Linked DNA regions of Acidithiobacillus ferrooxidans ATCC 23270. The protein of the gene in region 3 interacts with the protein of the main gene of each other region in a pairwise test. Links are inferred from orthologs where the notes say so. Each region holds a gene or a part of one and is shown on either strand. Other genes may lie near its edges.

What was found.
Region 1: the proteins of dnaQ (region 3) and dnaE interact in binary tests that used the Escherichia coli proteins (3 or more experiments, as listed by UniProt). The link is inferred for Acidithiobacillus ferrooxidans ATCC 23270 from one-to-one orthologs.
Region 2: the proteins of dnaQ (region 3) and dnaX interact in binary tests that used the Escherichia coli proteins (3 or more experiments, as listed by UniProt). The link is inferred for Acidithiobacillus ferrooxidans ATCC 23270 from one-to-one orthologs.

Annotation. Positions count from the first base shown.
Region 1 is NC_011761.1:1,257,315-1,268,903, forward strand. The notes cover bases 4,587-8,687. They hold dnaE (DNA polymerase III subunit alpha), read left to right. Parts: upstream 4,587-4,986; coding sequence 4,987-8,487; downstream 8,488-8,687. Other genes in these bases: AFE_RS06820 (ribonuclease HII), read left to right, coding at 4,587-4,987; AFE_RS06830 (acetyl-CoA carboxylase carboxyltransferase subunit alpha), read left to right, coding at 8,522-8,687. In the rest of the region: 3-hydroxyacyl-ACP dehydratase FabZ, read left to right, coding at 1-379; lpxA (acyl-ACP--UDP-N-acetylglucosamine O-acyltransferase), read left to right, coding at 376-1,158; AFE_RS06805 (Gfo/Idh/MocA family protein), read left to right, coding at 1,155-2,096; AFE_RS06810 (DegT/DnrJ/EryC1/StrS family aminotransferase), read left to right, coding at 2,142-3,251; lpxB (lipid-A-disaccharide synthase), read left to right, coding at 3,256-4,383; more of AFE_RS06820, read left to right, coding at 4,397-4,586; more of AFE_RS06830, read left to right, coding at 8,688-9,472; tRNA lysidine(34) synthetase TilS, read left to right, coding at 9,450-10,844; AFE_RS06840 (dihydroorotase), read right to left, coding at 10,808-11,589. UniProt on the Escherichia coli protein: DNA polymerase III is a complex, multichain enzyme responsible for most of the replicative synthesis in bacteria. This DNA polymerase also exhibits 3' to 5' exonuclease activity. The alpha chain is the DNA polymerase catalytic subunit.
Region 2 is NC_011761.1:1,669,736-1,677,242, forward strand. The notes cover bases 790-3,670. They hold dnaX (DNA polymerase III subunit gamma/tau), read left to right. Parts: upstream 790-1,311; coding sequence 1,312-3,030; downstream 3,031-3,670. Other genes in these bases: AFE_RS08865 (PilZ domain-containing protein), read left to right, coding at 790-962; AFE_RS08880 (YbaB/EbfC family nucleoid-associated protein), read left to right, coding at 3,020-3,373; recR (recombination mediator RecR), read left to right, coding at 3,380-3,670. Also shown: AFE_RS08860 (DNA polymerase III subunit delta' C-terminal domain-containing protein), read left to right, coding at 1-622; more of AFE_RS08865, read left to right, coding at 606-789; more of recR, read left to right, coding at 3,671-3,979; AFE_RS08890 (ammonium transporter), read left to right, coding at 4,039-5,256; AFE_RS08895 (NAD(P)H-hydrate dehydratase), read left to right, coding at 5,259-6,110; bioA (adenosylmethionine--8-amino-7-oxononanoate transaminase), read left to right, coding at 6,097-7,446; AFE_RS08905 (CBS domain-containing protein), read left to right, coding at 7,446-7,507. UniProt on the Escherichia coli protein: Part of the beta sliding clamp loading complex, which hydrolyzes ATP to load the beta clamp onto primed DNA to form the DNA replication pre-initiation complex.
Region 3 is NC_011761.1:345,198-355,684, forward strand. What follows is about bases 3,850-6,848. They hold dnaQ (DNA polymerase III subunit epsilon), read left to right. Parts: upstream 3,850-4,975; coding sequence 4,976-5,722; downstream 5,723-6,848. Other genes in these bases: AFE_RS01890 (class I SAM-dependent methyltransferase), read left to right, coding at 3,850-4,527; rnhA (ribonuclease HI), read left to right, coding at 4,509-4,985; AFE_RS01905 (roadblock/LC7 domain-containing protein), read right to left, coding at 5,727-6,152; gloA (lactoylglutathione lyase), read right to left, coding at 6,229-6,636; AFE_RS01915 (pyrimidine/purine nucleoside phosphorylase), read right to left, coding at 6,647-6,848. Also shown: pnp (polyribonucleotide nucleotidyltransferase), read left to right, coding at 1-1,537; AFE_RS01880 (M16 family metallopeptidase), read left to right, coding at 1,580-2,866; gloB (hydroxyacylglutathione hydrolase), read right to left, coding at 2,869-3,621; more of AFE_RS01890, read left to right, coding at 3,730-3,849; more of AFE_RS01915, read right to left, coding at 6,849-6,964; AFE_RS01920 (argininosuccinate synthase), read right to left, coding at 6,969-8,168; argF (ornithine carbamoyltransferase), read right to left, coding at 8,172-9,107; AFE_RS01930 (aspartate aminotransferase family protein), read right to left, coding at 9,104-10,270; AFE_RS01935 (aspartate kinase), read right to left, coding at 10,270-10,487. UniProt on the Escherichia coli protein: DNA polymerase III is a complex, multichain enzyme responsible for most of the replicative synthesis in bacteria. The epsilon subunit contain the editing function and is a proofreading 3'-5' exonuclease.

The DNA.
Region 1 (11,589 bases), 910 kb from region 3 along the record:
TCGTGTCGTTGAAGTAGAGATAGGAAAACGTTTGCGCGCACTGAAAAACGTCACCATGAACGAACCGCATTTTCAGGGGCATTTCCCGGGATTTCCGGTGATGCCGGGCGTACTCATCATCGAAGCCCTTGCCCAGGCGGCGGCGATCCTCGCCTTTGTTTCCGAGGATAAGTACGGAGAGAATGCGGCGGTTTATTTTGCCGGGATCGACAAGGCCCGTTTCCGCAGACCGGTGACGCCGGGTGATCAATTGGAGCTCATCGCCAACGTGAGCCGCCGGCGTTCCGGCATGTGGCAGATGGAAACGGCGGCGCTGGTCGATGGGGTGGAAGTCGCCTCTGCGCTGCTGATGGCCACCTTGCGCGAGCATGTCCAATGACGGTGCAGATTCATCCGCTGGCCATCGTCGATTCCTCGGTTCAGATTGGAGAAGGATGCACCATCGGACCTTTTGCCGTCATTGGGGCTGGAGTGGAAATCGGCGATCACTGCAGGATCGGCGCGAATACCGTGATCGAAGGCCCTTGCCGCCTCGGTGCCCATAACCAAATTTTTCAGTTTGCGTCCGTCGGCACGGCTCCACAGGATCTGGGCTACGCGGGTGAACCTACGACACTCGAAATCGGGTCGCACAATACGATACGCGAGTTTGTGACCATCAATCGCGGCACTGTGAAAGGTGGCGGGACAACACGGATCGGTCATCACAACCTCCTCATGGCTTACTGCCATGTGGCGCACGACTGTTCTATCGGTGATCAGGTGGTAATGGCCAATGCCGCAACCCTTGCCGGTCACGTCAGCGTCGAGGATCACGCCATCCTCGGCGGCCTGTCGGCGGTACATCAGTACGCTCGGGTGGGGGCGCACGCGATATTGGGCGGCGGGACCATGGCACCTTTGGATATCCCACCTTTTATGATGGCAGCAGGCAACCATGCCAGCCTGCATGGGATCAATGTACGCGGTCTCGCACGTCGCGGTATCCCCCGGGAGACCATCTTGCAGATCAAACGGGCGTATCGCCTGCTTTTCCGTTCCGGGCTGAGACTGGAGGATGCCATGGATGAGGTGTCGCAACGCGGTCTGAATGCGCCGGAAGTCGCCTATCTTCTGGACTTTATTCGTAATAGCCGACGCGGGATTACCCGGCCATGATCCATATGAGAACCGGGGTCATCGGGGTGGGCCACTTGGGGCGCTTTCACGCGCAGAAATATGCCGCAATCTCACAACTGGCGGGGGTTTTTGACGAGAACGCGGAACGGGCCGCAGAGGTTGCCGCCGAATTGAGGTGCCGTGCTTTCCCCAGCGTTGATGCGTTACTGGCTGAAGTAGACGCGGTGTCCATTGTCACCCCCACCTCCACCCACTTCGCGGTAGCGGAAGTGGCGATGCAGGCGGGAGTACATTGTTTGATCGAAAAACCCTTTACCCTGGATACCGAAGAAGCGGATGCCCTGATTGGTATGGCGCAGGAGCGCCATCTGGTGCTGGCGATTGGTCATATCAAGCGGGTACACCCGGCCATTCAGTATTTGCGGCAGGCGGGCTTTGGTGCGCCCCGCTACCTGGAGGCGGAGCGTCTGGCGCCGTTCAAGCCACGCTCGCTGGATATCGACGTGATCATGGATCTGATGATCCATGATCTGGACCTGACCTTGCTGCTGACCGGCGCCGAACCCGTGGACGTGCGTGCCGTGGGTGTCGCGGCGGTAACGGACAAGGCGGACATGGCCACGGCCTGGATGACCCTGAACAACGGCACCGTGGCCAACCTGGCAGCCTCCCGGGTAGTGCGGGAACCTGCGCGGCGCATGCGTATCTTTTGGCAGGATCGTTATGCTTCGGTGGATTTCCTCAACAACACCCTGCACATCTACCATCGCGGTGCGGGAACGGTGCCGGGAATTCCCGGTGTACGTGATGAGGCTGTGGACCTGGCCAAACGCGATGCCTTGGCGGCGGAGATCGAGGATTTCCTGAACGCCATCGCAGCGCACCGGCCGGTGTTTTGCGACGGCGTCGCGGGTCGGCGGGTGCTGGCCGCGGCGCTGCAGGTGCGGGTAGCCGTGGAGGCTTTTCTGCAGCGTTGAGCGTATGCCGGTGCGGGTTTTGACGTTTCTTTCGGACGGTGATGCATGACTCAAAATACAGCAATTCCCATGGTCGATTTGCGCGCGCATTTTGCGCCGCTGCGGGATGAAATATTGACGGGGATAGGGAAGATTCTGGACGATGCCAGCTTTATCCTGGGAAATCAGGGGCGTGCGCTGGAGGCGGAGGTAGCGGGTCTCTCCGGTGTTGCCCACGGTGTGGGCTGCGCCTCCGGTACGGACGCCCTGATGCTGGCCCTGCGTGCCCTGGAGATCGGCCCCGGCGACGAGGTGATCGTCCCGACCTTCACGTTCATCGCGACTGCGGAAGCGGTTCTTTACGTGGGCGCCACGCCGGTTTTTGTGGATGTGGATGATCGTTTTTACGCCATGACCATCGCCGGTATCGAGGCCGCCATTACGCCGCGGACCAAAGCGATCATCCCCGTACATCTCTACGGATTGCCGGCAGATATGCCCGGCATCATGGCGCTTGCTCAGAAGCATGGCTTGCGGGTGATTGAGGATTGTGCCCAGGCCATTGGTGCCCAAATTAACGGACAAGGAGTGGGCAGTTTTGGCGACATCGGTTGTTTTTCTTTCTTTCCCAGCAAAAATCTTGGCGCTGCCGGAGACGGCGGCATGGTGGTGACGGCGGATGCGGAGCTGGAACGCAAATTGCGCGGTCTGCGCAACCATGGTTCCTGGCAGACCTACCATCATGACGTATTGGGCTATAACAGTCGTCTCGACGAAATGCAGGCGGTGATTCTTCGGGCGGAGTTCCCACATCTCGCGGCCTATAACGACGGACGGCGGCGGGCGGCAGGGTGGTACGCCGAGCATCTGGTGGGTCTCGACCTGCAATTGCCGGAAGCTCCAGCAGGTTATCACCACGTATTCCATCAGTTCACCATTCAGTTGAATGCGCGGGATGCGGTGAAGACCGCCCTCCATGCCGAAGGCATTGCCAGCGCCATTTACTATCCGATTCCAGGACACCAGCAAAAGATGTTTGCACACCAGGCCCAAACCCATTGTCCGGTGGCAGAGCATCTGGCGGAGCGGGTGCTCTCCCTGCCCATGTTCCCGGAACTGCGTGAGGAGCAGATAGCCAGGATCGCTACCGTGATCCGTCGCACCCTGCACGGCTAGGGCCTTGGGCAAGGCCTTTATCCTCGCGGTAGAGCGTTCCGGCGAAAATCTCGGGCTGGAAATTTTGGCGAATGCCGCGCAGGCGGGACTTGATCTGCAATGGTCCGGGGTGGTCGGATCCCGTCTGCAGGCGGCGGGCGTGCAAAATATTGCCAATGGTGAAGTGCTGGCGATGATCGGGTTGGTCGAAGTCTTGCGGCACTACGGTCGCTTGCGCAGGCTTTATGGGCAAATCCGGCAGCATCTGCAGGCGGAACGGCCGGCTTGCGTGGTGCTGATTGATCATCCTGCTTTCAATCTGCACGTTGCCAAGATGGCCAAGCAGATGGGCATTCGAGTGCTCTATGTGGTGGGTCCCCAGATCTGGGCCTGGCGCTCGCAGCGAATCCACCAGATCAAGCGCGTAGTGGACCACATGCTGGTGCTTTTTCCTTTTGAGGTGCCCATTTATGCACAGGCGGGGGTGCCGGTGCATGTGCTGGCCCATCCCTTGCTGGCGCAGACTGCGACGGCGCAGGACGGAATGGATGCGCGGGCGGCACTGGGACTGACGGCAGGGGGGCCGGTGCTTGCGCTCCTGCCGGGCAGTCGCCGCGGCGAGCTGGAACGTCTGACTCTACGCTATGCGGAAACGGCGCGACGTTTGCGCAAACAAATACCGGATCTGCGGATTCTGGTGGCCTTGGCCAGGGAGGAGTTGCGCCCCCTCTGGGAGCGGCTCTGGAAACAGGGTGCGGGGCCGGAAGATGCGCAGTTGGTGGTCGCTCAGACGCAAACCGTGCTGGCAGCCGCTGACGTGGTGCTGGTCGCCTCCGGTACCGCCACACTGGAAACGGCACTCATGCGGCGCCCGGCGGTCGTCGTCTATATTTTGAACGCACTCACCTTTGCTTTCGTCCGAAGACTGGTGAAGACCCCCTTCGTGGCCATGCCCAATATTTTGCTCCAAGAGGCCGTATACCCGGAATTCCTCCAGGAGGCCTTCGAGCCCGCCCAAGTGGCTGATGCACTGGCGGCGCTTTTGGGTCCGGCGGGTTCCGAGCAGGTGGCAAAATTGCAGAAACTGCGCAGCCTGCTGGAAGGCAATCCTCCCGAGCAGTTGCAGCAAGTGCTCCGGGAGATGCTGGCATGAAAACGGTAACGCCATGAAAAGCGCCCCAATTCTGGAACATTATGGACCCTGGTGCGCGGGTGTGGATGAAGCGGGGCGAGGGCCCTTGGCGGGTCCAGTGGTGGCAGCGGCGGTGATTCTGCGCGTACCTCTTCACGGTCTGGACGATTCCAAGAAAATGACGGCCGCCGCACGGACACATTGGGCCGCACGTATCCGCAATGAGGCCCTGGCCTGGTCGGTAGCCCGGGCTGCGGTCTGGGAGATCGAGCGCTACAATATTCTCCAGGCGTCGTTGCGGGCCATGGCGCGGGCTATCGTCGGCCTGCCCCGGCAGCCTCGGCGGATTCTCGTCGATGGCAACCAATCGCCTCCCGGTTGGCAAGTAGAGACGCTGGTGGGCGGCGATGGCCGGGTGGACGCCATTGCTGCGGCAGGTATTCTGGCTAAAGTGACACGGGATGAGGAGATGCAGTTGCTCGACCGATATTACCCTCAATATGGGCTGGCGCGGCATATGGGTTACGGCACGGCGGTGCATCTCCAGGCATTGCGGCGCTGGGGTCCCTGTGCCCTGCATCGGCGCGGCTTCGGACCCGTCGACCAGGCCTGGGAGACGCAATGATGCGTACGCCGCAGTTCGTCCATCTGCACGTACACTCCGAATACTCCCTGGAAGACGGAATCATTCCGGTCAAGGCGCTGGCCAGACGCTGCGCGGAGCGAGGCATGCCGGCCGTGGCGATCACTGATCACGGCAACCTTTTTGCCCTGGTGAAATTTTATAATGCTGCCCGGGGGCAGGGCGTCAAGCCATTGATTGGCAGTGAAGTCTGGGTGCATGATGTGGCAGAACCGGAACGACCGGTCAGCCTTGTCCTGCTGTGCATGGACAAAACCGGTTACCGTAACCTCAGCCGCCTGCTCAGCCGGGCTTACCTGGAGGGCAGTCGCCACGGTCGTCCGCAGATCGACGTGGCATGGCTGGAAGGGTCGAGCGACGGTCTCATTGCCCTGTCTGCGGCAGGGCAGGGGGAGATCGGGCGTGCCCTGCAGCGCCATCCGCAACAGGCGGAAAGCCGGGCGCGATACTACGCAAGGCTTTTCCCGGAGCGTTTTTATCTGGAGGTGCAGCGCAACGGTGAGGCGGAACAGGAGGCCCTGGTCCAGGCCACGGTGGCGCTGGCGGAAAAACTGGATTTACCGCTGGTGGCCACCAATAACGCCCACTTTCTCGATGCGGCGGACTTTGCGGCTTTCGACGCGCGACAGTGTATTTCTGCGGGCTTTACCCTGGACGACCCGCGCCGTCCACGGCGTTTTACGCCGGAGCACCGCCTGCCGGACCCCGAAGAAATGCGAGAGCGTTTTGCGGACCTGCCGGAAGCTTGCGACAATACCGTCGAAATTGCGCGACGCTGTAATATGGAGCTGGTGCTTGGGCATTATGCGCTACCGGACTACCCCATTCCCGCCAACCAGTCCGTGGATGAATATTTGCACGACGCGGCGCAAAAAGGTCTGCAGGAACGCTTGCAGGAGCTGCGTATCACCGGCGACGCCACGCTGCCTTATCACGAGCGCCTGTTGCGTGAGGTCGGCGTCATTCAGCAGATGGGCTTCCCCGGTTATTTTCTCATCGTCGCGGATTTCATCCAGTGGGCAAAAAATAATGGCGTGCCGGTAGGACCTGGTCGTGGTTCCGGCGCCGGATCGCTGGTGGCCTACGCACTACGGATCACCGATCTCGATCCCATCGGCAATGGCCTGTTGTTCGAGCGCTTTCTCAATCCCGAACGCGTTTCCATGCCTGACTTCGACGTGGATTTCTGCATGGATCAGCGTGACCGCGTCATTCAGTATGTGGCCGACAAATACGGTCGTGACCGGGTCGGCCAGATCATCACCTTTGGGACGATGAAGGCGCGGGCGGTGGTGCGTGATGTCGGCCGGGTGCTGGGTCTACCGTATGGCTTTGTCGACCAGTTGGCCAAGCTGGTGCCGGGTGATCTGGGAATGACCCTGGCGAAGGCCCTGGAGGAATCGGAGGAACTGCGGCGACGCCAGGCTGAGGAAGACGACGTCCGCGACCTGCTGGACATCGCCTTGCGCCTGGAGGGTTTGCCCCGTCACGCCTCGACCCATGCGGGTGGCGTGGTGATCTCCCCGGAGCCACTGGCCGACCGCCTGCCGCTCTTTAACGACGGCTCTGAAGGGGGGGGTAACGTCACCCAGCTCGATAAGGACGATGTAGAAAAGATGGGGTTGGTGAAGTTCGACTTTCTCGGCCTGCGTACCCTGACCATCATCGATATGGCGGTCAAGCTCATCAATGCCGATGCGGCAGCGGCGGGTCGTGCGCCCGTGGATATTCAGCAATTGCCTTTGGACGATGCGGCGACTTTCGCCCTGCTCAAGTCCACCGAGACGGCGGCGGTCTTCCAACTGGAATCATCGGGTATGCGCGATCTGGTGCGGCGCCTGCAGCCGGATACTTTTGAAGATATCGTCGCCCTCGTCGCCCTGTTTCGGCCGGGGCCGCTACAGTCGGGTATGGTGGATGATTTCATCGCCCGCAAACACGGCAAGGCGCAGGTAACCTATCTGCATCCGGATCTGGCACCGATTCTCCGGGAAACCTATGGGGTGATTGTCTATCAGGAACAGGTCATGCAGTCCGCCCAGGCGCTGGCGGGTTATTCCCTCGGCGGTGCCGATTTACTGCGGCGCGCCATGGGCAAGAAAAAGCCGGAGGAAATGGCCAAGCAACGCAGCATTTTCCTGGAGGGAGCCCACAAGAACGGTTTGGCCGCGGACCAGGCCGGGGCCATCTTCGACCTCATGGAAAAGTTTGCGGAATATGGCTTTAACAAATCCCACTCGGCAGCCTATGCCCTGGTGTCCTACCAAACCGCTTATCTGAAGGCCCACTATCCGCAGTTTTTTATGTCTGCCGTGCTGACCGCAGATATGGACCACACCGACAAAGTTGTGGCGATGATTGCCGAGTGCGCGCGCATGGGCCTGCGCATTGCTCCACCGAGCGTTCAGCACAGTGTGCTGGAGTTCCGGCCGGAGGGGGATGATCATATCCGCTTTGGTCTGGGTGCCATCAAGGGCTTGGGACGGGCGGCCATTCAGGCGATTCTCGACGCCCGTAGAGGAGGCGCCTTCCTGAATCTCTTCGATCTGCTCTGCCGGGTGGATACCCAGAAAATCAATCGTCGTGCCCTGGAGGCATTGATTCGCGCCGGAGCCATGGATGACTGGGGCGTGTCGCGGGCCAGCCTGATCGCTTCCGTGGACGGTTGTATGGAAGCAGCGGCGCAGTTTCAGAGCAGTCAGGCGAGCCTGCAGGAATCATTGTTTAGCGGACAGGAAGCGTTGCGGGTAGCGCCGCCGCTGGTGTCTGCCGAGGCATGGAGCCTCACCGAAACCCTGCGTCAGGAACGGGAAACTCTGGGCTTCTATCTCAGTGGTCACCCCATGGACAGTCTGCGGGATGATCTGACGGCGCTGGGAACGATACCTCTTGGCGACGTCGCGGTCGGGTCCACGGTATTGGTGGCGGGGTTGGTGGTAGCGCGGCGCAGCACCCGGACCAAGCGCGGTGATCGTATCTATTTCCTGACCCTCGACGATGGTCAGGGGCGGCTGGAGGTCGTCGTCTTTGGCGAAGTCTGGGCGCGGGCCGGCAAGATCCGAGAGGGTGAGGAGCCGGTGCTGGTTCTGGGTGAGGTGGGCGAGGACAGCTATTCTGGCGGCCTGCGGCTCAGTGCCCTGCGTCTGCTGGATACGGCACAGGCGCGTGAGGAATTGGCTGCCCAATTGACCTTGGATCTGGGTCTTGCCGAAGATATGGCGCCGCGAGATCTGCTTGCCGTGCTCCGTAAGTATCCTGGCCAAACGGCCTTGCGCCTGCGTTTGCGGGTCGCAGACGACGTTGTCGCGCAATTGCGGGTGACGGAAAACCTGAGCTTCGCGGCGAGTCCCGCCGCCATTGCCGCCCTGACGGCGTTGGCACCCGCGGCGCACTGGCACTGGAGCTATCGGCCGGTGACCCTTCTCGTCAATAATGTCGTCCCCCTGGAGCGTGCACGGCACGCGACGCGACGCCCGGCCTGAGCGCCGGCCATATTCGGAGTGGTAAGGAGTGAACATGAAAATCAGTTATCTGGACTTTGAACAATCGGTTGCGGAGCTGGATGCCAAGGTGGAGGAACTCCATGCCCTGAATCAGCCGGGTATCGCCGATGACATCAGTCGCCTGGAAGTAAAAGCGCGCAAGGAGTTGCAGCGTATTTACAGCAAGCTTGGTGCCTGGCAGACGGTACAGGTGGCCCGTCACCCACAGCGGCCTTATACCATGGATTATGTGCAGGCCCTTTTCACGGAAGTACAGGTGCTGGCAGGCGACCGTGCTTTCGCCGATGATCAGGCTATTATCGGCGGTCTGGCGCGCTTCAATGGACAGCCGATCGTCTGGATGGGACATCAGAAGGGCCGCGACACCAAGGAAAAGATTCAGCGCAACTTTGGGATGCCGCGTCCGGAAGGTTATCGCAAGGCCTTGCGTCTGCTCCGCCTTGCCGAGCGTTTTGCCTTGCCGGTATTTACGTTCATTGATACGCCCGGAGCCTATCCGGGTATTGGTGCCGAAGAGCGCGGCCAGAGTGAGGCCATAGCCCGTAATCTCGCAGTGATGTCTGATCTGGCGGTACCCATTATCTGCACGGTCATTGGTGAAGGGGGCTCCGGCGGGGCCCTGGCGATTGGCGTGGGTGACCGGATGCTGATGCTGGAGTATGGAGTGTACTCCGTCATTTCGCCGGAAGGCTGCGCCTCCATCCTCTGGAAGAATGCGGCCATGGCAGCCGAGGCCGCGGAAACTCTGGGTATCACCGCCCGTCGTTTGCAAGGAATGGGTCTGGTCGATGAAGTGCTGGCCGAACCCCTCGGTGGCGCGCATCGCGATCCGGAAGCGGTCTTCGCGCTGGCACGTGAGCGTTTCGCCCATCACCTGCAGGAGCTGCAGGCGATGGATACCAGCAAGTTGCTGACCACCCGTTACGAACGCCTGATGCACTATGGAGTCGTCGGCGCTGCCTGAGCTGGAGCGGCGTCTCCGGACGCGTCTGCAGGGGGATCTGCGCCCACCGCGGGGACGCTCCCTCTATGTGGCTTACAGTGGCGGCGGGGACTCCACGGCGCTGCTCGTGGCACTGCTTTCTCTAGGGTACGAGATCCATGCCTTGCATGTGGATCACGGCTGGCACCCGGACAGTGCGCAGTGGGCCCGGTTCTGTCAGGAGCAGGCCAAGGCTCTGGGGGTTCCTTTCACCCTGCTGCATCTGGCTGCAGATACACCGGGCGAGGGGCCGGAGGATCAGGCCCGGCGTGCCCGCTATGCCCTCATGGCGGCGCAGTTGCGGCAGGGGGACTGGCTGTTCACGGCGCAGCACCGCGAAGATCAGGCGGAAACCGTGCTTTTGCAACTGTTGCGCGGTACCGGCGTGGCGGGACTGGCGGGCATGCCCCGGCAGCGCCCGCTGGGAGCCGGGCTTCTGGTTCGGCCCCTGCTGGACGTACCGCGGCAGGTGTTGCGGGATTATCTGGAACAGCGGCAGTTACCCTTTCTGAATGATCCGGCCAATGCCGATATGCGCTACGACAGGGTGCGGATACGTCGCATCCTGCTCCCGCAACTGCAGGAACTGGGTTGGCCCCACGCGACGATCAGTATCGCCCGCGCTGCGGACAATCTCGCCGACATGGGGGAAATCGCGACGGACTGGTTTGACCTGTGTTGGCAACAGTATCGGGCAGACCATCCGGGTCTCTCTGTCGAGGTGCTTCCTCTGGAGTATCTGCATACGCTTTCTGTTGCGGCACAGCGGTTTTTTTTGCGGGGCTGGCTTCAGAGTCTGCGGATATCCGTGCCGGGCCGGGAGCGTCTGGAGGCGCTGCGGGACGCGGTGATGCGGGGACGCGGGGGCGCGAGGATTCAATGGGAAGGGGGACAGGCTTGGCTGCAGGGTGGACTGCTGCGCGCCTGGCCACAACCGCGCGTTACGGCGGAAAAGGAATGGGAAGCAGGCCCCTGGTGTGCCGCTCCGGGAAAACCGCTGCCGATCCCCGGCTGGCAGTGCGCCATCCGGGCCACGCCACCGGCCGACCTTCATCACGCATTGGCTGAGCGTTTTGCAGGGACGAGGCTATACTGGCGCCGTCGCCGCCAGGGGGAACGCACCCTGAGCGGACAGGGACAGCATCGGTCGCTGAAGAAACTGCTGCTGGAGGCGGGGGTCCCACCGGATCTGCGTGCGGATGTGCCCCTGCTCTGGGACGAAACGGGGCATTTGCTAGTCATTCTGGGCTACTATACCGCACCCTGGGCGAGTGCCCCTCGCGGAGAACCGGCACTCTGCCTCTGGAATACCGGTACTCAGTCCATCGCCGATAGTGGCGTCGGCTCGATATAGTGCAGCGGCTGCCCGTGCGCGTTGGGGAGAATTTCACCTTTGTCGAAAACCACCCGGCCGCCGACAACGGTGGTAACGGGCCAACCCGTCAGGACCCAGCCATTGAAGGGACTCCAGCCCACTCTGGTAAACATCTCCTCATTGCGGACGGGTTTTTCATGGGTCATATCGACCAGGGTAAGATCGGCATCCCAGCCGATGGCAATACGCCCCTTGTTCACCACGCCATAGAGGCGCGCCGGGTTGTAGCACATCCAGCGCTGTAATTCGGCGAGACTGCAATGACCGTCGCGCATGGCGGTGAGCATCAGGGGCAGGCTGGTTTCCACGCCGGGCATACCGGAGGGCGCGCGGGGATACCCCAAGGCCTTGTCCGCCAGCAGATGCGGGGCGTGATCCGTAGCGATACAATCGATTACACCGCTGCGCAGCCCTTCCCAGAGGGCCAGACGATCCTGCTCACTGCGGATCGGGGGATTCATCTGCGCCAAGGGACCCATTTTGGCATAGGCATCGGTCGTCAGGAAAAGATGGTTGGGAATCGCCTCACAACTGATATAAGGCGTCTTCTCCCGCCGTAAGAATTCGGTCTCCACGGCTGTGGAGAGGTGCAGGATGTGTAGACGGCGCTGATATTTTTTGGACAACCGGACGGCTCGTCGGGTAGCCATCAGTGCCGATTCTTCGTCGCGGATGCGGGAATGATCTGCGGGCTCGCAACTGCCGCTGAACTGGGCGCGCCGCT
Region 2 (7,507 bases), 1.3 Mb from region 3 along the record:
GCTTAAAACCCTGGAGGAACCTGCGGCGCGTGCCCATATTCTTCTGCTCAGTGAACACCCGTCACAGCTTATTCCCACCATCCGATCCCGTTTGCAGAGATTGCCGTTCCCGACGATGCTTCCGGGGCAGTGCGTGAACTGGCTGGAAGGTCTCGGCATACCGCCTGCGGAGGCGCTCTCGTTAAGTCGGCAGTTTGCGAACCGGCCATTGCGTGCCTGGCAACTTTGGGAATCCGGATGGGTCACGCTGCGCCGAACCTGGATCGAGACGCTGTTGAACCTTCCTCGGCAAGGGCCTGTCGCCGCTTTGCGGCTGGCAGACAACTGGGCCAAAGACACCGACTTGCTGCTGCTGCGCGAACTGGTTCTAAGCCTGTTGGCGGATTTGCTGCGTCTTCAAGGCCATCGCCTGGACAACGTCGTGCATTTAGACTATCTGCAATCGCTGGAGGTTATGGCGCAATCGGCCCGGGTCGCGTGCCTCTGGCCGGCCCTGGAGGGGTGGGCGCGGCTGCCTGAGTCGCTTGCGCAGAATCGCAATGTGGGGATGACACTGGAAACGTTATTGTTGAATTGGGTAGGCATTTGGTCAGGACAGGTGGCGCATGGAATTACAAGCTGAAGCGGGGGGTGCGGCAAAGGCGCTGTCCGTCGTGTTACGGGATGCCACCGCAGTGCAGCGTTACTACATGCCCAACATCAAAGGGGGCGGGGTACTGGTAGAGACAGCGAACCTCCTGCCCATAGGTACCGAGGTGCTGCTCATGATCACCCTCCCCGACGGTCAACCGCGTGCACCGGTCATGGGAAAGGTGGTGTGGGTGACGCCACCCGACAACCGTGAGGGTCGTCCTCCCGCCATCGGTGTCCAGTTTGTCAATGACCGCTCCGGGGTCCTGATCCGGATTCAGAACGCGCTGTCCGGCCTGCCAAGGAACGATGGTGAGGTGCTGAGTTTTTAAAATGCCGCTTGGGCGCAGGCCCCGCACGGGTCACTCCGCACGGGGTCATTGCCCTGATGCTGGCGTCTGAGGTACACTTCGTCCCCTCAGGAGAGGTGACCGAGCGGCCGAAGGTGCAGCACTGGAAATGCTGTGTACTCCAAAAGGGTACCGTGGGTTCGAATCCCACCCTCTCCGCCAATCATCGTCCGTCAGTGGACAGTCTCAGGTTTTCTATGGCGACAAAGATCGGTCCCCTCGCAGTGGTAACTGGTGAACCCCGTCAGGCCCGGAAGGGAGCAGCGGCAGCCGGTGATCCAGGTGCCGGGGTGCGGCTGATCGGCGTCGCCACCCTATATTTCAGAGCCGCATGAGCGCCTATCTCGCGCTGGCCCGCCGCTGGCGACCCCAACATTTTGACGATTTTGTCGGGCAGGAGGCCGTCGTCTCCGCCTTGCGCCATGCCCTGGATTCCGGCCGCATCCATCATGCTTTTCTGTTCACCGGCACACGGGGCGTCGGCAAGACGACTCTGGCGCGGCTGCTCGCCAAGTGTCTGAACTGCGAGCGAGGCGTGAGCAGCAACCCCTGCGGAGAGTGCAGCGCCTGCCGCAGTATTGCTGCAGGGAACTTCGTGGATCTGCTGGAGGTGGACGCGGCAAGCCGTACCCGGGTGGATGAGACCCGCGACCTTCTGGACAATGTCCAGTATGCGCCTACGGCTGGTCGCTACAAGGCGTACCTCATTGACGAGGTGCATATGTTATCTGCGCACAGCTTCAATGCGCTGCTGAAAACCTTGGAAGAACCGCCGGAACATGTCAAATTTCTGCTGGCGACTACGGACCCACAGAAGCTGCCGATAACCGTGCTCTCCCGCTGCCTGCAGTTTAATTTACGTCGCCTGGATGTTCCCCAGATTCAGGGAAGATTGCGGCAGATCATGTCGTTGGAACAGGTGCCGGCGGAGGACGCCGCCCTGCAGATACTATCGCGCGCTGCCGACGGGAGTCTGCGTGACGCCTTGAGTCTGCTGGATCAGGCTATTGTCCACGGTGGTGGCGCGGTGCGGCGCGACGGCGTGCTCGCGATGCTGGGGCGCAGCGGCGATGACGCGGTGCTGGGTCTGATCGCCGCGCTGGTGGACCGAGATGCTGCACAGGTATTCGCCATAGTGGGTGATCATCTGGCGCGGGGCATGGACGGGCCCGGCCTGCTGGACCTGGTCATAGAAGGCCTGCATCGCATCGCTCTGGCGCAATTTCTTCCAGCCGATCCGGATGACGATGGCGCCGAGGCGGTCGTGCATCTGCGCGGGAGAATCAGCCCGCTTACCCTGCAGTCCTGGTATTTTTTGCTCCTTTCGGCACGACGTGACTTTGCGCTTTATCCAGATGATCGCATGGCGCTGGAGATGGCCTTTCTGCGGGTGTTGAGCTTTTCCGGTTCAGCATCGCCCGACTCGCCGCCAGCGGCCCTCCCGGGCGGGGAAAACCGGCATCCTGGCGAGTCACTTCCCCCGACGCGCGAATTCGTTATGCCCGAGGCAACTTCACCGCTATCGGATCATTCGGTTCCCCTGCTCTCCATCCGTTCACGGGATGAAGTCCGGGAGCCGTCGCCGGTAGCGACGTCCGGTCAGCGCGATGCGGATGCCGGGACCGCGCCAGCAGCAGACTGGCGTCGCGTACTGGCATCGCTGGCGGTGTCGCCGATGATTGCCGAGTACCTGCGCTACGGACAAGCCCTGCGCTGCGATCCGGAGGCGGTGGAGTTGGCCGTGGAGCCCAATTATTTGCCGTTCCTTCTCAAGACCGAGGCCCGCCGGGCGTTACATCAGGCGCTTACGGCATATTACGGCCGGGAGCCCAGGCTCAGCATTGTTGCTCTCACCATAGAGACCGGGGTGGGCAGCCTGGTGCAGGAAGACCGGGCGCAGCTGGCGTCCCGGCAAGCTGCAGCAGAGGCACGTGTGGCCGCGGATCCGCGCATCGGCGCGTTCCTCGAAGCCCTGGATGCCCGCGTAGAATCCATTGAAATCGTGGCGGCATCCTCAAACGATATGCCGTCAGCTCACAATGAAACGTAAACAGGGAGGTAAGGAAAAGATGAAAGGTGGACTGGGGAATATCATGAAGCAGGCGCAGCAACTCCAGGAGCGTTTGCAAAAGACGCAGGAAGAACTTGCCCAGGTAGAGGTGCAGGGCCACGCGGGTGGCAATCTGGTGGAAGTCACCATGACCTGCCGACATGACGTGCGGCGAGTTCGCATCGACCCCTCTCTGCTGACCGACGGCGATCAGGAGATGCTCGAAGATCTTGTGGCAGCGGCCATCAATGACGCCGTGCGCACTGCTGAGAAGGTCAGCGCGGAGCGGATGTCGGAAGTGACTGGCGGCATGAATATTCCGGGCATGAACCTGCCTTTCTAGGCACTTATGGCAGACGTTCCGAGTATGGACGCCCTGGTGGCACTGCTACGCCGCCTACCGGGTATTGGCCCGCGTTCGGCGCAACGGATCAGCTATGAGTTGCTGGTGCGTAAGCGCGATCTCATGCCGCAACTCGCCGCAGCCTTTCAGCAAGCCCACGCGGTGGTCCGTTTTTGTGAGCGCTGCAACAACCTGAGCGAAGCGCCATTGTGTGCCGTCTGTCGTTCCGAACACCGGGACCGTTCCATTTTGTGCGTGGTGGAATCGCCCGCTGATCTGCGTGCAATCGAGGATACGGGGGTGTTCGTCGGCGAATTTTTCGTATTGATGGGGCATTTGTCGCCCCTGGACGGCATCGGTCCCGAAGCCCTGCATATCGACCGCCTCAGCGCGCGACTGGGTGAAACAGACTTGCAGGAAGTGATTTTTGCGACCAATCCTACCCTGGAAGGAGAGGCTACAGCCCAGTTTCTCGCTGGACTGGTTCCTGACGGTGTCACCATCAGTCGTATCGCGCGGGGGGTGCCGGTGGGTGGTGAACTGGAATATGTCGATCGCAGCACCCTCGGGCGCGCCTTGCATGGTCGTCGCTTGCTCGACGAATAAGCACTTACCCATCGTTTCGTAAAGATAAAAGCCATCAATTTCGAGAGGAAGCAGCCATCATGATACCCACAGGAGTCACGCCTCCAGGCGGAAATGTGTTTTTTTTGCTGATGGGCGCCATTCTGGTGTTTGCCATGCATGGCGGATTCGCCTTCCTGGAACTGGGTACGGTACGACGGCGCAGCCAGGTAAATGCGCTGGTGAAGATTCTCAGTGATTTTGGTATATCCACCATCGTCTATTTTTTTGTGGGTTATCATATCGCCTATGGCATCAGCTTTTTTGCCGATGTAAAGGCTCTGACCGCAAGCAATCATGGTTTTCAGATGGTGCGGTTTTTTTTCCTGCTGACCTTCGCTGCTGCGGTGCCAGCCATTATCTCCGGTGGTATTGCCGAACGGGCACGTTTTTATCCCCAATTGCTGGCGACTGCCTTTCTGGTGGGACTGGTTTATCCCTTTTACGAAGGGATCGTCTGGAATGGTCATTATGGTATTCAAGCCTGGTTTACCAGCGTTTTTGGTGCACCTTTCCACGATTTCGCAGGCTCGGTGGTAGTGCATGCCATGGGTGGATGGATGGCGCTGATGGCGGTCTGGCTGCTGGGTTCGCGCAAGGGGCGTTACGGGAAAGATGGTGCGGTACACGCCATGCCGCCTTCCAACATTCCCTTTCTGGCGCTGGGCTCCTGGATTCTGATCATCGGCTGGTTTGGTTTTAATGTGATGAGTGCACAGCAAATTGCCGCTGTGCAGGGTCTGGTGGCACTCAATTCGCTTATGGCACTGGTGGGCGGCATGCTGGCGGCGCTGGCGGTAGGGAAGGGCGATCCGGGCTTCGTTCATAATGGCGCTCTGGCAGGTCTCGTGGCCATCTGCGCCGGTTCCGATGTGGTGCAACCCATTGGGGCTTTGGCCATCGGTGCCATTGCCGGCATTATTTTTGTCTACCTGTTCACCTTTGTGCAGCATCGCCTGCGTCTGGATGACGTGCTGGGTGTCTGGCCGCTCCATGGTGTTTGCGGGGTGTGGGGTGGACTGGCCGTCGGAATTTTTGGACATCAGTTCCTCGGCGGCGCCGGTGGGGTCAGTTTCTGGTCTCAGTTGCTGGGCACCGCACTAGGCGTCCTGGTCGCCCTGGCGGGCAGTGGTATCGTCTACGGCAGCATCAAGTACTTTATCGGGATTCGTCTGGATCCCGAGGCGGAGTATGCGGGGGCGGATTTGAGCTTGCACCATGTCAGCGCGTATCCTGAAGAGGATATCGAGAGGGCGTGACCATGACAGAACCTTTTGCTGCCCTGAACTGGCAGGCCATGCCGGGCCTGCCGGTGCGCAGCCCGCAGGCGCACAAAGGAAGCTTCGGCCACGTTTTCGTAGTAGGCGGAGGGCCGGGCATGGGCGGGGCACTGGCGCTGGCCTCTGCCGCCGCCTATCGGGTGGGCAGCGGATTGGTGACGGCGGTGGGGCATCCCTCGGCGATCCCATACTTGGCAGCACACCTGCCGGAAGCGACCTGGCGGGACTGGCCTGCGGCTTTTGGAGATTTGCCGGACCACGCCGTCCTGGCTGTTGGCCCTGGCTTGGGTCAGGGCCTGGCCGCCCATGATCTGTTGCTGGAAATCGGTACACTGTCCTGTCCCCAGGTATGGGACGCCGATGCCCTGAACATTCTCGCGCGTTTTGGTCCGAAACTGCTGACCACCGACGCACTTCGTCTGTTTACCCCACATCCGGGCGAAGCGGCCCGCCTGCTGGGGATAACGGTCGCCGCTGTACAGGCAGACCGTATCGCGGCGATTGTTCGGTTACGTGCCCGCTATGGCGGCTACTGGGTCCTCAAGGGCCACCATAGTCTCCTGCTAGGATGCGCTGTCCGGAATCTCTGTACTTTGGGCAATCCCGGCATGGCCACGGGCGGCAGCGGGGACGTGCTGACCGGCCTGTTGGCCGGTCTGCTGGCGGTCGGTCTGGACGCCGACCGGTCGCTGTCCCTCGGCGTGTGCCTGCATGCCCGCGCGGGCGATATCGCGGCCGCGGAGATGGGCGAGGCCAGCCTGCTGGCCGGGGACATCCTGGCGGCAGTGCCCCGCGCTTTACAGGAGTTGACGCAACGTCATGACGGAAACTGAAGTATTGCGGGAATGGGATCGCCGTTATTTCTGGCATCCCTTCACCCAGATGCAGTGTTACGGGGATGACGACCCGTGGATCATCGACCGTGCAGAAGGCAACTACGTGTATGATACGCAAGGTCATCGCTGTCTGGATGCGATCGCCAGCCTGTGGTGCAATGTTCACGGCCACCGTCATCCCCGACTGGATGCCGCCCTGATCGGGCAGTTGGGCAAGGTCGCACACAGCACGGCCCTGGGTGCGGGCAATGCTCCGGCCATTCGTCTCGCCAAGGCGCTGGTAGAAATTACCCCGCCTTCCCTGCAACATTGTTTTTTTTCGGAGGACGGCGCCGAGGCGGTCGAGGTCGCCATCAAGATGGCGGCCCAGTACTGGTGTAATCTGGGCCGCCCCGAAAAACGCCTCTTCCTGACCCTGGACAATGCCTATCATGGGGACACCGTTGGCGCCGTTTCGGTGGGCGGCTTCCCCCTGTTTCACGAGGTATACGGGCACCTCCTGTTCCCCACTTTACGCTTGCCGAGCCCCTATGTATTGCAGTGGGAAGACTGCGAGGGGGATCCGGAGCAGGCAACAGCCGTATGGCTGGCAGTGCTGGAAACGACGCTTCAGAAGCAGAGCGGCGAGATTGCGGCCGTGATCCTGGAGGGCGGGGTGCAGGGCGCCGCGGGCATATTGCCTTTCCCGCCCGGCATTCTGGCCGGTGCGCAACATCTGTGCCGGGCCTACGAGGTCTTGCTGATCATTGATGAGGTCGCGACCGGCTTCGGCCGCAGCGGCAAGCTTTTTTCCTGTGAGTGGGAGTCTGTCGAACCAGACCTGTTGGCCTTGGGTAAGGGGCTGAGTGGTGGTTACTTGCCGGTGGCTGCGACCCTCGCCGCAGAACATGTTTATGCTGCCTTTCTTGCGCCTTTCGGGGAAACCCGGCAGTTTTACTACGGGCATACCTACACCGCCAATCCTCTGGCCTGTGCGGTAGCGCTGGAGAACCTGGCACTTTTTGCGGAAGGTGGTGTGCTGGCTGCTTTGCCCGAGAAGATCGCCCGGTTGCGAGCCGGGCTGCAGCGTTTTCACGGCCAGTCGTGGGCAGGGGAGGTCCGCCAGTTCGGTTTGATGGCCGCCATCGCGTTGCGCGACCCCGGGACGAATGCGCCTTATCCCTACGGAGATCGCGTCGAATACGCAGTGTGCCGGAGAGCACGGGAAATGGGCGTTTACAGCCGTCCCCTCGGTGATCTCCTCACCATAGTTCCGCCGCTGTCGGTGACAGCAGCGGAAATAGACACTATCCTCAACGTATTATATGACGCCATGGCGGAAGGACGATCCTGATGAAAACGGCCCAAGATATCATGAACCGCGAAGTTGTTACGGTGCTGGCCGATGATCCGGT
Region 3 (10,487 bases):
CCGGCAGGCCGTACTCATGGTCGAGTCCGAGGCGCAGCAGTTGTCCGAAGAGATCATGCTGGAAGCGGTGATGTTCGGTCACGCGCAGTTCCAGCCCGTCATCGAAACCATCGAAGCGCTGGCGCGGGAGGCCGGCAAACCGCGCTGGGAGTGGGTGGCGCCGGTGGCCGATGAAGCACTGGGTGTGCAGGTGCGCGAGAAAGCCACACCGCTTCTGCAGGAGGCCTATGCGCTGACGGAGAAGCAGGCGCGCAGCAAGCGGCTGGAAGATGTGCAGCAGGCCATGGCGGTCGAGTTTGGCAGTGACGATGCGGGACGCGGAGACATGGTTCGCGGACTGTTGAAAAAAATTGAAACCGGCATCGTGCGAGGACGTATTCTGGATGGCGCGCCCCGCATCGATGGCCGGGACAGCAAGACGGTGCGGCCCATCACCATCGAGGCGGGTGTGTTGCCGCGGACCCATGGTTCGGCGCTCTTCACCCGGGGGGAAACCCAGGCCTTGGTGGTGGCGACTTTGGGTACCAAGGGCGACGAGCAGATCATCGACGCCCTGCAGGGCGAAAGCCGTGACCGCTTTATGCTGCATTACAACTTCCCGCCCTTCTCTACCGGTGAAACGGGTATGGTGGGTTCGCCCAAGCGCCGGGAGATCGGGCACGGGCGCCTGGCGAAGCGGGCGATAGCGGCGGTCCTGCCGACCGACAGCGAATTCCCGTACAGCTTACGGGTTGTTTCTGAGGTACTGGAGTCCAACGGCTCTTCCAGTATGGCGACGGTCTGTGGCGCCTCCTTGGCGCTGATGGACGCGGGCGTACCCCTCAAGGCGCCGGTGGCGGGCGTGGCCATGGGCCTCATCAAGGAAGGAGCGCGTTTTGCCGTCCTCACCGATATCCTGGGCGATGAAGATCATCTGGGCGATATGGATTTCAAGGTGGCGGGCACGGAACAAGGGGTGACCGCCCTGCAGATGGATATCAAGATCGACGGGATTACCCGGGAAATCATGGCGCAGGCGCTCCAGCAGGCGCTGGCGGGACGACTGCATATCCTCGGCCTGATGAATGGCGTGCTGTCCAGGGGCCGTGGCGAGTTGTCCGACTACGCACCGCGCATCATCACCATCCAGATCAATCCGGATCGCATCCGCGACGTCATCGGGCCGGGCGGTAAAGTCATCCGCGCCCTGACCGAAGAAACCGGCGCGACCATCGATATCCAGGACAACGGCACGGTAACCATCGCCTCGGTGGACGGTGAAGCCGGCGCCGCCGCGAAGCGACGTATCGAGTTGCTGACGGCGGATGTGCAAGTCGATACCATTTACGACGGAAAAGTGGCCAAGATCATGGATTTCGGCGCCTTTGTGACGATTCTGCCGGGGCGCGACGGTCTGCTGCACATTTCCCAGATCAGCAACGAACGGGTCAGCGATGTCCACGACCATCTCAAGGAAGGACAGGCGGTGCGTGTCAAGGTTCTGGAAGTGGATCGCCAGGGCAAGATCAAGCTGAGCATGAAGGACATCCCGCAATAATCCATCTACCGCCGACATCCTTATCGACGTCGTTGAGCGCCAATGGCGACACAGGTGGACCGCTACGGTCCACTTTTGTTGTTCCCTCCTGACATGACGCGCGCCGTCGAACCTCTCTGCACGACGCTGGATAACGGTGTGACCGTGATCAGCGAGCGACTGCCCGGACGCCGGAGTGTGGCCTTGTCCCTGACCGTCGGCAACGGCAGCCGGGATCAGGCCCCGGACGAAAACGGCTTTGCCCACCTGCTGGAGCATATGCTCTTCAAAGGCAGCACGGAGCGCGATGGCGATGCGCTCAATGCGGCCATGGAGTCGTTGGGCGGTACCATCAATGCGTTTACAGATCGGGAAAGCACGGTGTTTCACGGGACGGTACTGGCGGAAGATGCCGCCGACGCCTTTACGCTGCTGGCCGAGTTGTTGACGAAGCCGCGCTTCGACCACGCCGACCTGCGCCTGGAAAAGCGCGTGGTTGCCCAGGAAGCGGCCATGGCGGCAGAGGATGTGGAGGATTGGGCTCAGGAGCGCGCCCTCGCGGAAATCTGGGGACCCCATCCCCTGGCCTGGCCGGTACTGGGGAACGCGCAATGCATCCGCTCCGCCAGCCGCAAGCGCCTGCAAGCCTATCACCAGCGGATCCTCGCCGAGTCGCCGCTGATCGTTACCGCCGTCGGAGAAGTGGAGCATGGGGTGCTCTGCGCCTGGGCGGAGGCCGCCTTCGGGGGGCCGCACGGGGGGGCTCGTACGGCAGTGCCCGCCCCCCGTTTTCATGGCGGACAGAAGCGGCTGCGCCGCGCCCAGGCGCAGCAGGCGCACCTGATCTGGATGGCGCCTGGGTGCAGCGTCGCCGCAGAGGACTATCTGGCCCATGTGGTGGCCAACGCCATACTGGGTGGTGGTACGGCTTCCTATCTGTTCCGCGAGTTGCGCGAGAAGCGCGGACTGGCCTACCAGGTATTCTCCCATCTCGATCCCCTCCGTGACTGTGGTGAATGGACGCTCTATGCGGCCACGCCGGGCGCGCAGCACGTTCAGGCGGTAGCAGCGATGGCTGAGGTCCTGGCGACGTTGCTGGAGCATGGACCGACCGCAGCGGATATGATCTGGGCCAAGCGCAGCCTGCGGATTCAGCTCTTGCTCGGGCAGGAGGATGCGGAAATTCGCATGAGCCGCCTGACGCGGCAATGGCTCTATCTGGGGCGTCTGGTTCCGGCGGAAGAGTCTCTCCGGACCCTCGCGGCGGTGGACGCCGACGCCGTCCTGCGGGTTTTGCGCAAGGCCTGGACCGAGCGTTTTGAGTTGATCTGCCTGCCGGCGCGGCGCTGATCTCAGGAAAAGTGGTCTTTCCAGCGGCGCAGGGCGCTGAAGACACGGACGGGGTCGTCCCCCGTAGCGGGATCGAAGGCGTTGGCGCTGCGGATCAGAGCGGGCTCGCGGCACCGCAGAAAAGGGTTGCTGGCGCGTTCCAGGGCCATGTCGGAGGGTAAGGTGGGTTCGTTGCGCGCGCGCTGTGCGATGGCTTCCTTCTGGCGCTGCACTATGACCGGATTGTCCGGGTCGGCCTGGGCCGCGAAGCGCAGATTCGTGAGGGTGTATTCATGGGCGCAGTAGACGGCGGTGTGATCGGGCAGCGCCGCGAGACGTTGCAGACTGTGAAACATCTGCGCTGCGGTACCCTCGAAGAGGCGCCCGCAGCCTGCGGCGAAGAGGGTGTCTCCGCAGAAAAGGACGTTTTCCCACCAATACGCGATATGATCGCGGGTATGGCCGGGTACCTCCAGCACCGTGAGCGTCTCCGCATCCAGCGTCAGGCGACCCTCGGCCACGGCATGGGTCAGTCCCGGAATGCGCCGGTTCGCGCCGTAGACGGGAATACCGAAATACTGCGCCAGCGCTTCCACGCCTCCGGTGTGGTCGGCATGATGGTGGGTACAGAGAATGGCGCTCGGGCGGAGCGTATGTTCCGCGCACCAGTCAAGGACGGGTTCCGCGCAACCGGGGTCGATAATCCACGCCCCTTTGGGCGTTTCGGCGACGTAGATGTAGTTATCCGTAAAGGCAGGAATAAAATGAACGGGCATTTTTGCATCTCCCTTCGGGCAAGGTACCATAGGCCCATTATGGCATTGAATCGGGGTGGTGGACGTTAGTGTTTTCCTTTTTCGCCGCCGCAAGGCCATCGCGCTGATATGCAGCACCCGGGACGCCAAAGTCGGCCGCGGGAACGCCGCGCCGCCATCTGGTGGAATGGCCGCAGCGGCCGCCTCCTGCTCGACCGTGCCCGGGATATGCTGCCGCGCTGGATAGAACGCCTGCAACCGGAGACCATTCTGCAGCTCGGGCAACCCGTTTTCTGGGGACTGCCGCCCGGCCACGAGCATACCTGGGTATTGCTCAATGACGGCTTTGCCCTGCCTTCCGACGAGTATCTGCAGGCCTATGGCGTCTGTGAGGCGATGCCTTTCGCCGCCATGCGTTTCGACCTGGTCATCGTCCCATTCTGTCTGACCCGCATGGCCAATCCGCAGGCGGTGCTGGAGGAGTGCTGGCGGGTCCTGCGTCCCGAAGGCCATGTGCTGATCATGGATTTCAATCCGGGGGGGAGCCTGAGTGTGGTACGCCGTTGGCATCTCTGGCGCAGGGATCGTGCCTGGCCATGGCTGCGCCCCTTCCTGCCTCTGGGACGACTGCGCGGTCTGCTCGAGGAGCAGGGTTTCGTGCTCCGCGAGGGACGTTATTTTCAATATACCGTTCCGGGCCTGCGGCGCAATGCGCAGTGGATGGAGCTGGTGGGTGACCGCTGGTGGCCGGCAGGGGCCAACGCCTATCTGATACTGGCCCAGCGGCGGGATCCCGAGCGGCCGCTGGTGGGCGCGGTCCGGTCGTTCAAGGTGCGTTCCGGGCGTCAGAACGTCCGGTCCGAAGCCCCCGTTGCCTATGTTGGTCCTGATACTGAGAACACCGCCCCATGCCCGAAAAAATCATAGAGCTCTTTACCGATGGCGGGTGCCGCGGTAATCCCGGTATCGGCGCCTGGGGCGTGTGGCTGCGGCTGGCTGGACAGGAGCGGGTCTTGTGGGGCTTCGTCCCGGAAACGACGAACAACCGGATGGAGCTGACGGCGGCTTTGCGCGGTCTGGAGGCGCTCAAGCGACCCAGCGCCGTGCGGGTGATCAGTGATTCCCGTTATCTGCGGGATGGCATGACCCAGTGGCTGGCTGGCTGGCAGCGCCGGGGCTGGCGGACGGCGGGCGGGGACGCGGTCAAAAATCGCGATATCTGGGAGTTGTTGGCGGCGGTGGCCGCCCGCCACCAGGTCCAGTGGGAGTGGGTGAGAGGCCACTCCGGGCATATCGAGAATGAACGGGTGGACGCACTGCTGAATCGGGTCATGGATCAGTATGCGGCGGGCGGGCAGGCGCGGGAGGGCGAGGGATGGCTGTGAGGCAGGTGGTGTTGGATACGGAAACTACGGGCATCGATTGGAAGCAGGGGCACCGGGTGATCGAAATAGGTGCCGTGGAGCTGATCGACCGGCGGGTGACGGAGGCGTATTACCAGCAATACCTCAATCCGCAGCGCAGCAGCGATCCCGAGGCGTTGCGGATACACGGACTGACCGACGAATTTTTGCAGGATCAGCCGGGTTTCGCGGAGGTGGCGGACGCGTTTCTGGAGTTTCTCGGTGACGCGGAGCTGATCATTCACAACGCGCCCTTTGACCTGGGATTCCTGAATCACGAACTGCAACTGGCCGGGAAGGCGCCTTTGCGGCAGGCCGTAATGGATACGCTGGCCGATGCGCGCCGCCGTCATCCCGGTCAGAAAAATGATCTCAACAGCCTATGCCGGCGTTACAGTGTGGAAAACAGCCATCGTGAACTGCACGGGGCCTTGCTGGACACCCGGATACTCGCCGAGGTCTACCTGGCGATGACCGGCGGGCAGGTGGATATGATGGGGATGCTGGGTGCCGCAGGTGGCTCCGCCGCAACGGAGATGCGGTCCGCGGGGGATGACCGTCGGAGCGAGGGCATTCCGGCGGCATTGTCGCGGCCACGTGGCCCATTGCGGGTGATCCGCGCCAGCGCGGAGGAGTGCATGCTCCATCGGCAATATTTGCAGAATATGGGTGGTAACGCGTTATGGGAGCCGGAAAGCGAGGGCATTCCACCGGCTTGACCGGCTAGATCGAGTCTTGCGGAATCCCGACAGGCCCTTCTTCCATAGACCAACCGAAGCCTGGTGTCAGCAGGTCGCTGATGGCGCCTGCCGCCGGAATGCTCCTGAGCAACGCCAGGCTCCATTCCGGACCATCGCCATAGCCGATAACGATCAGCGCCGCATAGTCCCCCGCCTGGATCATGAGGGCGTAGCCATTGTGCCCTTTCATCACCAGTTGTTCCAGATTGCCGAGTTTGAACTCGCGCATCGCACGGTCGGCCAGGGAGGATATGGACGCCATCACCGCACCTGCCCGGTCTTCACTCACCTCTCCGGAAATGGCGGAGGCGAGCATCAGGCCTTCGGTGGAAATGATCGCGGAGGCGTCTATGTCGGCTGAACCGTCGTTCAGTTCAGCGAGAATGGATTGCATCTTTTTCGTGCGCAAAACCCCTCCTGGCGATCTCTGTTAACACCCAAGAACACGGCAAATTTACCGGAGCTCGTATCCTGCTTACCGGCTGTCAGGCCGGATGCTCGGCAAAGTCTGATTTGCGCTCGATCAACTCGATACGGTAGCCGTCAGGGTCTTCCACGAAGGCGATAACGGTGTTGCCGTGCTTCATGGGTCCGGCCTCGCGTACCACCTTCCCGCCCCGCTGGCGGATGCCGTCACAGGCCGCCACGGCATCCTCCACTTCAATGGCGATATGCCCGAAGCCGTCGCCGAGGTCGTACTGTTTCACGCCCCAGTTATAGGTCAGCTCAATGACCGCCCCGGCATTCTCGTTCTGATAACCGACGAAGGCCAGGGTAAATTCGCCCTCGGGATAATCGTTACGGCGCAGGAGCTGCATGCCGAGTACCTCCGTGTAAAAGGCAATGGCGCGATCCAGATCGACGACGCGCAGCATGGTGTGCAGTATGCGCATGAGAATCTCCTTAACTTGAAAGCAGGTAATCCAGAGGTTCCATCACTTCCAGGCGGTAGCTCTGGTTGGCAGGAATGACCATGCTGTCGCCAGCATGCAACTCCTGAACATCGTTGGCCCCCTCGGCATGGTAGTAGGCCATCCCGCTGAGCACCCGGATGGTCTCCGCCACTTCACTGCTCAAAGTATAGACGCCTGGGTGCAGAAGGGTGAGACTGTGCATGCTGCCATCGGCGAGAATGACGCTGCGCTCGCTGCGCCGCCCGTCCAGAGAGATGCGGCTGCTTTTGCCCAGTGCGGTGGCCGGTACCTGCTGGTCGGGAGCCATCGCCTTAACCCTGCAAACGCTTTTCGATGCGCAGACGCAGCGCATTGAGCTTGATGAAGCCCCCGGCATCCTTCTGATTGTAGGCGCCCGCATCATCTTCAAAGGTGGCGATACGTGGGTCAAAGAGACTCTCCTGCGACTGCCGTCCCACCACCATACACCCCCCCTTGTAGAGTTTGAGGCGCACCACGCCGTTGACCAGTCGCTGGCTCTGATCGATGAGCGTCTGCAGGGCGCGGCGCTCCGGACTCCACCAGAAGCCGTTGTAGATGATGCTGGCGTAGCGCGGCATGAGCTCATCCTTGATGTGGGCGACTTCCCGGTCCAGGGTGATGGATTCGATGGCGCGATGGGCCTTGAGCAGAATGGTGCCGCCGGGGGTCTCGTAGCAGCCCCGGGATTTCATGCCGACATAGCGGTTTTCGACGATGTCCAGGCGCCCGATGCCATGCTCGCCGCCAACGGTATTGAGGTGCGCCAGCAACTGCGCGGGATTGAGCGGCTCGCCGTCGATGGCGATGGGGTCGCCGTGGGCGTAGGTGATTTCCAGATAACGGGGCCGGTCTGGCGCCTGCTCCGGCGCCGTGGTCCAGCGCCACATGCCGTCTTCGGCTTCCGCCCAGGGGTCTTCGAGAATGCCGCCTTCATAAGAAATATGCAGCAGGTTGGCATCCATGGAGTAGGGGGATTTCTGGCCATGGCGTTCCACCGGAATGCCACGCTGTTCGGCATAGGCGAGGAGCTTTTCACGGGAGTTCAGATCCCATTCCCGCCAGGGGGCGATGACCTGAATATCGGGGTTGAGGGCGTAGGCCCCCAGCTCAAACCGGACCTGATCGTTGCCCTTGCCGGTGGCCCCATGGGCGACGGCATCGGCACCCACGTCGGCGGCGATTTCCACCATGCGCTTGGCGATGAGGGGCCGGGCGATGGAGGTGCCCAGCAGATACTCGCCCTCGTAGAGGGTGTTGGCGCGGAACATGGGGAACACGTAATCCCGGACGAATTCCTGGCGCAGGTCGTCGATGAAGATTTCCCTGGCGCCGAGCTTCTCGGCCTTGGCGCGCGCCGGTTCCAGTTCTTCACCCTGGCCGATGTCGGCGGTGAAGGTGACCACGTCGCACTGGTACTGGTCCTGCAGCCACTTGAGGATGACCGAGGTATCCAGACCACCGGAATAGGCGAGAACGACTTTCTTGACCATGCGTCAATCTCCTTGCAGTGCGGCCACGGGGCCGATGCCGAATAAAAATTCCATCAGGGCTTTCTGGGCGTGCAGGCGGTTTTCCGCCTCTTCCCAGACGACGGATCGGGGTCCGTCGATGACTTCGGCGCTGACCTCCTCGCCACGGTGGGCGGGGAGGCAGTGCATGAACAAGGCGTCCGGCGCGGCGGCGGCCATGAGCGTGGCGTTGACCTGGAAGGGGGCGAGAATCGCCTTGCGCGCGGCGGCCTCCTCTTCCTGACCCATGCTGGTCCAGACGTCGGTGACAATCAGGTTGGCACCGCGCACCGCGGCCACCGCATCGTGCAAGACCGTGACCTGATCGCCGCCGCTCTGCAGCATCCCGGCGCTGGGCACATACCCCGCCGGGCTGCCGATGCGCAGTCGAAAGTCGAAAACCTGCGCGGCTTCCATCCAGGAGTGGGCCATGTTATTGCTGCCGTCGCCGATATAGGCCACGGTCCTGCCGCGCAGGTCGCCCCAGTGTTCCGTCGCCGTCATCAGGTCGGCGAGGAGCTGACAGGGGTGATGGTCGTCGGAGAGACCGTTGATCACCGGCACCCGCGAAGCGGCGGCGAAGCGGAGGAGGTTGTCGTGACCGAAGGTGCGGATCATCACCATATCGACCATGCGGGAGATGACCTTGGCCGTGTCCTCGACGCTCTCGCCGCGCCCCAGTTGGGTATCTCGCGGCGAAAGGAAAAGGGCGTGGCCGCCCAATTGGGCCATGCCCGTCTCGAAGGATACCCGGGTACGGGTGGAGGATTTCTCGAAGATCATCGCCAGGGTCCGGCCCGCGCAAGGGGCGTAACGTTCGCCGTCCCGCTGGATTTTCTTCAGGGCGATGGCACGTTGCAGGAGCGCCCGCAGTTCGCTGGGGCTGAGGTCGGAGAGGCGCAGAAAGTGACGGACGTTCATGATGCGGATTCCAGAAGGCTGGCCAGGCCAGCGACGAGAAGATCGATTTCTGCCTCTTGCAGAATCAGCGGGGGCAGCAGACGAATGACTTTTTCAGCCGTGACGTTGATGAGCAGGCCAGCCTCCAGGGCGCGCTCCACCAGGCGTTCGGGTTTATGGGCCAGTTCGATGCCCACCATCAGGCCCATGCCGCGTATCTCCAGCACCTCGGGGTGCCCGCCAAGGCGCTTCTGCAGGCGCTGCCGGAGCAGGGCGCCCATCCGCCCGGCGTGGGCGGGGAGGTCTTCTTGCTGCATGGTGTCGAGCACGGCCTGGGCGGCGGCGCAGACCAGCGGCCCACCGCCAAAGGTGGTGCCGTGTTTGCCCGGCCCGAAGAGCGCGGCCGTCGATTGGCCGGCCAGCATGGCGCCGATGGGGACGCCGTTGCCCAGGCCCTTGGCCAGACTGAGCACGTCGGGGCGCAGGCCGGGAATCTGCTGGTAGGCGAAGAAGGCCCCGGTACGGCCGATGCCGGTCTGCACCTCGTCCAGCATCAGGAGCAGACCGTGCGCGTCGCAGACCTCCCTCAGCCCGGTCAGGAAGCCTTCCGGTGCCGGGCGCACCCCACCTTCTCCCTGAAGGGGCTCGGCGAGAATGGCGCATATGCCGGGGTTGGCCTGAACCAGGGCGCGGACGGTGGAAAGATCGCCATAGGGGGCGCGCACGAAACCCGGCAGCAGGGGGCTGAAACCTTCCTGGATGCGGAAATTGCCGGTGGCCGTGAGGGTCGCCAGGGTGCGGCCATGAAAAGCGTTGCTGAATACCAGAATCTGCGGTTCGGCGATGCCCTTGCCATGACCATGGAGGCGGGCGATTTTGATGGCCGCTTCATTGGCCTCTGCGCCGCTGTTGCAGAAAAAGGCCGCATCCATGCCGCTGACGGCGCAGAGGGTATCGGACAGCTTTTCCTGCGCCGGAATACGGTAGAGATTGGAAGTGTGCAACAGTTGCCCAGCCTGGGTCTGCAGGGCGCGGGTGACCGCCGGATGGCTGTGCCCCAGGCCACAGACGGCGATCCCTGCCAGGGCGTCCAGATAACGGCGCCCCTCGGTATCATAGAGCCAGACCCCCTCACCCCTTGCAAAAGCGACCGGTAACCGGGCATAAGTGGACATGAGCGGCATCAGGCTGGCGCCTCCCCGTCCAGGGCGAAAGCCGCGTGCAGCGCCCGCACCGCCAGTTCCAGATATTTTTCTTCGATGACGACGGAAATCTTGATCTCGGAGGTGGAAATCATCTGGATGTTGATGTTTTCCCGCGCCAGGGTTTCAAACATGGTGGCGGCGATGCCGGCATGGGAGCGCATCCCGACGCCTACCACGGAAACCTTGACGATATGGG